4 regions of the Psychrobacillus sp. FSL H8-0487 genome follow, and region 1 is predicted to be linked to each of the others. Evidence: riboswitches for the same ligand, from Rfam matches in the RefSeq annotation. Region 1 holds a riboswitch; each other region holds the start of a gene.
What was found. A riboswitch is a leader RNA that binds a small molecule or an ion and turns the genes downstream of it on or off. The one in region 1 is predicted to bind S-adenosylmethionine.
Positions count from the first base shown of each region.

Region 1 (2,205 bases):
ACTTAATCGATAATGGAACATTCATTATTGAATTTCTCCTAACAGCTCAATTACAGCATCTATTGAGTTTATTTCATGACGACTCACTATTAGTCTTTCTCCAGCTTTAAGCGTTCGTTTTTTGGTTAAAATTCGTTGCTCATGGTTTTCAATACTATCTAAGTCTTTCACATGTGCTAGTCCAATCGTTCTACGAATTAGCTCACAGCCTGCAAACCCTACGGAATCATGGAATATTTTTTCTAGCACAAATGCCTCATAGCCTTCTATACTTTTATATAAATCGGACTCTCCTTTTTTCCAACACTCTGAAAATTTAGCGCAAAATGTGTTCCATGTATTCTGTATATGGGTATGTATAGCATCCCGTTGGTCATCTTGACGCGTAAAGGATTGAACTATTAAGTTCCCCAAAAATAAGCCAATATCAAATCCAATTGGGCCGTAAAATGCAAATTCCGGGTCAATTACTTTCGTTTCCGCTTCACTCGCAAATATACTTCCGGTATGAAGATCCCCATGTAACAAAGCTTCGGCTTCCGTCAAAAAACTTCTTTTTAGCTTGGCTACTTCCAATTTCAACAAGTTGTTATTCCAAATAGCTTCCACTTCTGCTTGTAATGCTGGCTCAAAGTCATTTGTTTCATGATCAAAAAAAGGATCTGTAAAGATTAAGTCTTCTGTGATCTTACATAGCTCGGGGTTAGAAAATTCTACAACAAGTGACTTTTTTTCAAAGGGGTGGAGTGCAAAGTCAGAAGTATTGAAAAGTGTTAAGGCTAGATATTCGCCAATATCGGTTGATAATTTAGGATAGGACTTTCCTTTTATCAAGCCCTCACGAACTATTTCAAGATGAGACAGATCTTCCATGATTGTGATTGCTAAGCTTTCATCAGTTGCATAAACTTTTGGGACTAATCCAACTGCGTATTCTCCATGTTTTTGTAATGCACTAGCTTCGATCTTTGCCCTTTTCAAAGTAAGTGGCCAGCTCTCCCCGATGACCTTTGCATAGGGTAAGGCCTGTTTAATAATAATGCCTTTCTCACCGGATCCATCTGTTACACGGAATACATAATTTAGATTTCCATCACCAATCTCTTCGCAAACTAATGGAGCTTCGCTAGAAAATAATGATAACTCTATCGCCAGTGAAATTACCGTTTCTTTAGTTAATGATTCATATTCTTTCATTACTACTACCGCCATTATGATCGTCCTCTCATTTACAAAATAAAAAACCTCTTTCCAAAAGAAAGAGGCTTAGAATAAGAGATTCTGAACCTCTTATCTCTCAGAAAGTAAACTTTCTGATGGAATTAGCACCGTGCCTTACGGAATTTTACATTCCGGCGCATAAAGCGCCCCGTCTCACAACGGTATTACGGTCGGTTGCTGGGCGTCATCGGGCCATTATCCCTCTGCCTGCTCTTGATAAGAGTGCGGTACAACTATGATGTTTGTTTAGAATCCTAGCATATTAGAAAAAGCTATGTCAATACAATTTTGAATAATGATAATTTTTCAATTTCTTGTTGACAGAATTTTTAATGCATGGAATAATCAATATAATTTATTAAATACAAACTGAATATTTTTTCTTATTTAGAGCAGGTGGAGGGACAAGCCCTATGATACCCGGCAACCGATTCAATTATGAACACGGTGCTAATTCTTGCAGTCAAATGGCTGAGAAATAAGAAGTTGTTAAGCTATTAACCTCTTCTTATTTGAAGAGGTTTTTTATATTATCTGTCTAGCTCTAGCGCCTAGGCACTTACGCTTTTCTAATATTAGGAGTGAAAAAATGAGTGGAATTACTGCGCACTATCAACTATACGGAAAGTCTGGTTCTTTTGAAAAAAAAGCGGATGATATTGCCCTTGGATTGACTATTGGTTCTTGGACCAATTTAGCTTTTTTAGAACAGGAACAGCTAAAAAAACATAAAGGAACTGTACGATCGGTTACTGAATTTGAAAATATTCTTCACCCCATTCATCCGGAAAGAATTAAAGGAGAAATTAAAGTATTCTATCCTGCCGCAAATTTTTCAGCAGATATACCAGCAATTTTAACTACCGTTTTCGGCAAACTATCTTTGGATGGAGAAGTAAAATTATTGGATTTAGAATTTGACACAAATATATTATCCCATTTCCCTGGCCCTCGCTTCGGCATTCAAGGTATCCGAGAAAGATT
Region 1 covers NZ_JBBOZA010000001.1:3,751,575-3,753,779, forward strand. Annotated here, with positions in the region: gene mtnA (S-methyl-5-thioribose-1-phosphate isomerase) at 1-25, opposite strand, end outside; gene mtnK (S-methyl-5-thioribose kinase) at 25-1,212, opposite strand; SAM riboswitch class I at 1,288-1,444, opposite strand; SAM riboswitch class I at 1,602-1,706, shown strand; gene mtnW (2,3-diketo-5-methylthiopentyl-1-phosphate enolase) at 1,811-2,205, shown strand, end outside.

Region 2 (2,205 bases), 1.1 Mb from region 1:
TAGCGGTAAAGTAGTAGAGGTAAATACAGAACTAGAAGATAGCCCTGAGTATGTTAACGAATCCCCTTATGAAAATGCATGGATGATTGTTATTGAACCATCTGATGCAGCTGAAGTGGATGCTTTACTTTCTCCAGAAAAATACGAAGAATTAATTTCAGAATAATTTCGAAAACGCCGCTTAATATCGGCGTTTTTTTCATATAATATTGGAAAGGGCATAGTTGGGAGAGAGGCTGAATGGCTATTGTCTTTAGTGAAAAGATAATTCTTGTTGAGGGTAGATCTGATAAATTAAAGCTTTTAAAACTGCTGGATGAATCAACAGAAATTATTTGCACCAATGGAACGATATCGAATGTCAGGCTAGAAGAAATTTTAAGTCCTTATGAAGGCATTCCTATTTATGCGTTTCTGGATGCAGATAAGTCTGGTGAGCAAATTCGCTCTGTCGTGAGAAAAGAATACCCTGAAGCGATTCATCTATATACCAATCCGATGTTCTGCGAAGTAGCGACCACACCATTCAAAGTTTTGGCTTCTATATTAAAAAGTGTTAATATAAAAGTGAAAAGACAATATTTACTTTAGGATGATGTAATATGAATGAATGGACCTTAGAACAATGGAACAGCCATAAGAACAGTGGGCAGCTTACCATATTTTATATTTATACACCCATGTGTGGTACTTGCCAAGTTGCTAGTAAAATGATCCAAGTTATAAAAGAGATAAAGCCTTTTTTAATTGGTCAAGCAAATATTAACTATCTTGGAGATTTTGCTATGGATCATCAAATTGAAAGTGTGCCATGTCTGCTAATCTCTAAAGGTGGGACGGTATATAAAAAAATATATGCCTTTCAGTCAGTTCCATTTATCTTGGATGCGATAAAAAGTATTGACGACCAAGTTGTCGTATGATAACATTCGATATACCGACAAATTAATAGTTTTACTCTTATTAAGAGAGGTGGAGGGAAGTGCCCTTTGAAGCCCGGCAACCGTCATGTAAATGAAATGGTGCCAAGTCACGCAAAGCAAATGCTTTGGGAAATGAGAGAATGGATAAATGTTATTAAATTGGATAACTTTAAACCCTTCTGCTCTTTTGCAGGAGGGTTTTTTTAGTTGAAAGTGGGAAGAATAAGGTTTAATACAAAGTAAATTTCAACAACCTGTTAATAATAGATAGGTATAGAATAGTTTAAAGAAAGGGGGCAAGGTTCCCATGATTAGTTTAAAAAATATTTCCAAAAAATTTAGTACGAAACAAGGTACGATTGTAGCAGTGGAAGAGGTGAATCTTGACATAAAAAAGGGTGAGATCTTTGGCATTATTGGTTATAGTGGTGCTGGCAAAAGTACACTCATTCGCTTATTAAATGGATTAGAAAAACCAACTTCAGGTGAAATCATCGTAAATAATGAAGACATTACAAAGATAAATGAAGTGAAGCTTCGCCAAGTAAGACAAAAGGTAAGTATGATTTTTCAACATTTTAATTTGTTATGGTCAAGAACGGTTGAAGAGAATATTGCTTTCCCATTAGAGATCGGAGGTATACCACCAGCTCAACGTTCTCAAAGAGTAAAGGAACTTATTGATTTGGTTGGTCTGGAAGGGCGAGGGCATTATTATCCTTCACAACTATCAGGTGGACAAAAGCAACGGGTTGGGATTGCACGCGCATTAGCCAACCGTCCAGAAGTACTTCTTTGTGATGAAGCAACTTCTGCATTAGATCCAGAAACTACAGATTCTATTTTAGATTTATTAGTTAGTATCAATGCAAAACTAGGTCTGACAATTGTATTAATAACCCACGAGATGCAGGTTATTCAGAAGATATGTGGTCGCGTTGCAGTTATGGAAAAAGGTCATGTAGTAGAAGAAGGAAATGTGCTAGATGTATTTCAAAATCCGCAACAAACGATTACGAAGCGTTTTGTTTCGCAGGTCAGTGATTCCAATAAGGCGTTGCAAACAATACAACAATTAAAAGAACTTTATCCAAATGGCAAGCTGATTAAGCTCGTATTTGTCGGGGAGCAGACAGTACAACCAATACTGTCTAGACTTATCAAACAGTTTGATTTGGAAGTGAATATTGTACAAGGAAATATTTCGCATACACAAACTGGTGCATTTGGTACGCTCATCCTTCAGTTAGAAGGAGATGCACTACTAATAGATGATGCAATT
Region 2 covers NZ_JBBOZA010000001.1:2,694,258-2,696,462, reverse strand. Annotated here, with positions in the region: gene gcvH (glycine cleavage system protein GcvH) at 1-166, shown strand, start outside; gene MHI47_RS13800 (toprim domain-containing protein) at 241-591, shown strand; gene MHI47_RS13795 (thioredoxin family protein) at 603-923, shown strand; SAM riboswitch class I at 958-1,062, shown strand; gene MHI47_RS13790 (methionine ABC transporter ATP-binding protein) at 1,231-2,205, shown strand, end outside.
Region 2: linked by a shared signal. The riboswitch ahead of MHI47_RS13790 (methionine ABC transporter ATP-binding protein) and the one ahead of mtnK (S-methyl-5-thioribose kinase) in region 1 are both predicted to bind S-adenosylmethionine.

Region 3 (2,205 bases), 220 kb from region 1:
AGCAACGGCTTCCAATGAAACTTCACAAAATGGGATTTACCCGCATCATTAACGAAACGGAATGTATTTACACCGAACCCTTCCATCATTCGGAAACTACGAGGAATGGCACGATCAGACATTGTCCACATGACCATATGTGCTGACTCCTGATTGTTGGCAACAAAATCCCAAAATGTATCATGAGCACTAGCCGCTTGTGGAATTTCATTATGGGGCTCTGGTTTTAAAGCATGTACTAGGTCTGGAAATTTAATAGCATCTTGTATGAAAAAGACAGGAATATTATTTGCTACTAAATCATAATTTCCTTCTTCCGTATAAAATTTCGTTGCAAAGCCACGAGCATCGCGTGCTAACTCTCCAGAACCACGTGATCCTGCCACAGTGGAGAACCTCACGAATACAGGAGTCTTTTTACCCGGTGTTTGCAAGAACTTCGCTTTTGTAAATTCACTTGCAGATTCATATACCTCAAACTCCCCATGAGCCGCATAACCTCTAGCATGTACTACTCTTTCTGGTATACGTTCATGATCAAAATGAGTCATTTTTTCACGAAAATGGAAGTCTTCCATTAAAGTAGGGCCTCGTTCTCCTGCTTTAAGGGAAAACTCATCCTCCGAAACTTTAAGTCCTTGATTTGTAGTCATTGCTTGTCCTTGATCGTCCACTCGAAATTCTTCTAATTGTTCATTTTTACTATTTCCAGCTACTTTCTTATCCAAACAAATTCCTCCTCTAATTATCTCTTCCCTATTGTTAATACCCAGGATGACTTTCTAAAAAACCTATAAATTCAATTACATATTTAAATCCTATTAAAGCAATATGAATTACTATTGACTTCACCTAGATGAAGTAGTAAGATTATTTAAACAACTACATACTACTTATTAAGAGAAGCGAAGGGACTGGTCCGATGATGCTTCAGCAACCGCCAAAGCTATGGTATGGTGCTACTTCCAGCAAGAAATTGAGAGATAAGTATTTATTTAACCACTTACTCTTCTCATTTTGAGATGGGTTTTTTATTTCCTCTTAATACCCACTTAACTAATCGGAATAATTTAAATTAAAGGAGATAGCAACTGTGATAAATTTATACATCAAAACAGAAAAACAGCAGCAATGGATTAATCGTTTGGAAGAATTAGAAGACAAATTTAAAAGCAAATCAGCAGATATAGACGAGAATTCTATTTTCCCAAAAGAAAATGTGGAGGATTTATTGAAACTAGGTTATGCAAGTCTAACTCTACCGGAATCGTATGGGGGCAAAGGTTTTTCTGTCTACGATATGGTTCTTTCACAGGAAATTCTTGCTAGCTTTGATGCAAATACTGCCTTATCGGTAGGGTGGAGTTTAGGCGTAGTAGGCGAACTATACGAAAAAAAATTATGGACACAGGAAAGATTAGACTTTTTCGCTACAGAAGTATTAAATGGTGCACTCATAAATCGTTCCGTCAGTGAAGCACAAACAGGTAGTCCAACACGAGGTGGCAGACCTGGTACTACCGCTATTAAAAAGGGAGATTCTTGGGTACTAAACGGACGTAAAATATTCACAACCGCTTCCCCCGTACTATCCTACTTTTTAACATCTGCTTGGATTAAGGAAGAAGAAAGAATTGGTTTTTTCCTTATACCTCGTGATACGGAGGGGCTTTCCATTGAGGAAACGTGGGATGTAGTTTCCATGCGTGGAACTAGCAGCAATGATTTAGTACTAAGCAATGTAACCGTTCATAAATCCAATTTAGTAGAGCTTCCTGAATTCGCTAGTGGCGGGAAGATCAATGGTTGGCTGCTTCATATACCTGCAACTTATCTTGGAATTGCACAGGCTGCAAGAGACTATGCAGTCCACTTTGCTAATACCCATTCACCCAATAGCTTGAATGGCTCTATTGCACAGCTACCAAACGTGCAGCAGCTACTAGGTGAAATAGATTTAGAGCTTACGAAGGCTAGACTCGTCATTTACGGAGTTGCGTCCTCTTATGACAATGAATCTACAAAAGAACTTCTAACCAACGAAGTAAGCGTGGCAAAGCATATCGTTACTAATTCAGCAATCACTATTGTCGACAAAGCGATGCGATTAGTTGGTGCCAAAAGCTTACAAAGAACAAACCCATTGCAACGTTATTACCGCGATGTTCGAGCAGGACTCCATAATCCCCCTATGGATGATATGAC
Region 3 covers NZ_JBBOZA010000001.1:3,534,062-3,536,266, forward strand. Annotated here, with positions in the region: gene MHI47_RS18000 (catalase) at 1-728, opposite strand, end outside; SAM riboswitch class I at 891-990, shown strand; gene MHI47_RS18005 (acyl-CoA dehydrogenase family protein) at 1,094-2,205, shown strand, end outside.
Region 3: linked by a shared signal. The riboswitch ahead of MHI47_RS18005 (acyl-CoA dehydrogenase family protein) and the one ahead of mtnK (S-methyl-5-thioribose kinase) in region 1 are both predicted to bind S-adenosylmethionine.

Region 4 (2,205 bases), 1.1 Mb from region 1:
TCCAAAGAATTATCCGAGAATATGTAGAAAAAGGACAATACTATAAATCCCTTCAAAAATAACATTTGTTAGTGATTATTTGTCTTGATTGATCGATTAATAACTTTCATTGATCGATTTTATGACTCAATCGATCGATTATCAGCACCCATTGATCGATTCTTATTATATTCCCCATGAAAAAAGGCTTTCCCTTATAGGAAAGCCTTTTTTGTTCATACTATTATAATCCAGCCATTTGTTTTAATTGTGCAGCTTTATCTGTTTTTTCCCATGGCACATCAATGTCTGTACGACCAAAGTGACCATAAGCAGCAGTTTGTTTGTATATTGGACGGCGTAGATCTAGCATTTTAATAATTCCTGCTGGACGAAGGTCGAATAGTTCACGAATATATGAAACTAATTTCACTTCTTCTACTTTTCCAGTACCAAAAGTTTCTACAGCAATGGAAACAGGTTTAGCTACACCAATTGCATAAGCAAGTTGTACTTCACAACGATCAGCAAGACCAGCGGCAACAATATTTTTAGCAACATAGCGTGCAGCGTATGCAGCAGAACGGTCTACTTTTGTTGGATCTTTACCAGAGAATGCTCCCCCACCATGACGAGCGTATCCACCGTAAGTATCTACGATAATTTTACGTCCTGTTAAACCAGCATCTCCTTGTGGTCCACCAATTACAAAGCGTCCAGTTGGATTGATAAAGTATTTTGTATTTTCATCTATTAAATTTGTAGGAACAATCGGATTGATCACTACTTCTTTAATATCTTTTTGAATTTGTTCTAACGTAATTTCCGGATGGTGTTGAGTAGATATAACTATTGTATCGATATGAACCGGATTATTGTTCTCATCATACTCTACAGTTACTTGTGTTTTCCCATCTGGACGAAGATAATCTAAAGTTTCATCTTTACGGACTTGTGCCAATCGATGAGCTAGTTTATGCGCTAAACTAATTGGTAAAGGCATAAGCTCTGGAGTTTCATTACAAGCATAACCAAACATTAAGCCTTGATCTCCTGCTCCAATTGCATCTATATCAGAATCGCTCATAGATCCTTCTCTTGCTTCTAACGCTTGATCTACACCCTGCGCAATGTCAGGTGATTGTTCATCAATAGAAGTTAGCACAGCAGAAGTTTCTGAGTCAAAACCATACTTCGCACGTGTATAACCAATTTCTTTAATAGTAGAACGAACTACTTTTGGAATATCTACATAAGTAGATGTAGTAATTTCTCCAGCAACTAATACTAACCCTGTTGTTACACTCGTTTCACAAGCTACACGAGCATTTGGGTCTTCTGCTAGAATTGCATCTAGAATTGCATCAGAGATTTGATCACAAATTTTATCTGGATGTCCCTCTGTCACTGATTCTGACGTAAATAATCGACGTTGTGTCATAGATTGTTCCTCCTATATCCCGCGAGATTTCTCTCAAGAATTGATACGGTACTCATTCCCATGTCAAGCCATTCAAAATGTTTCATGCATTTTCTTCACATAATAGTACATGTAAGTTAAATGCATTGAAGTTAACTTGAAGCCGTTTCGGACTTGGCACACAAGGATAAAGGGCGATGTTCAATAAAAAAACCTCTCACTCACGTAAATATACATGAGGAAAGGTATTAGTATCATAAGCACCTTTCACTCTTATCAATCAAGGAATTTCACCTTGTCTCAGGTTTGGCACCTTTGTAATAATGAAAATACTACAGGTTGCCGGGTTTCATAGGGCCTGACCCCTCCACCAGCTCGGGATAAGAGTATCCGTTCAATTTATCATCATACGTAAGTATGTATAAGATGTCAACTATTTTTGTTTGTATTTTATACACAAAAGAAAAAATTAAAAGTGAATAGTATAGACTAATGAACCTAATGTGTTATACTAATTCACATATCTAGAAAACTTCCTCTTTTGAAGAGGAAATATAAAAAAAGGATGGTATATTCAAAATGAATTCAATCGAAACAGTGAGTGAACTGAAAGCATTGTTAGCAGGAAATAACGTTAGCAGCCAATTGTCAGTGCCACAACTTGTGGAAAAAGCTACAACAAGAGGAGAAGCAGTACTAACTTCTACTGGTGCAGTTAAAGCTGAAACAGGAAAATATACTGGCCGTTCTCCCCAAGATAAGTATATAGTAGATGAAGCTATTTCTAAAGACAAAATCGATTGGGG
Region 4 covers NZ_JBBOZA010000001.1:2,610,165-2,612,369, forward strand. Annotated here, with positions in the region: gene MHI47_RS13275 (gamma carbonic anhydrase) at 1-62, shown strand, start outside; gene metK (methionine adenosyltransferase) at 224-1,420, opposite strand; SAM riboswitch class I at 1,670-1,786, opposite strand; gene pckA (phosphoenolpyruvate carboxykinase (ATP)) at 1,979-2,205, shown strand, end outside.
Region 4: linked by a shared signal. The riboswitch ahead of metK (methionine adenosyltransferase) and the one ahead of mtnK (S-methyl-5-thioribose kinase) in region 1 are both predicted to bind S-adenosylmethionine.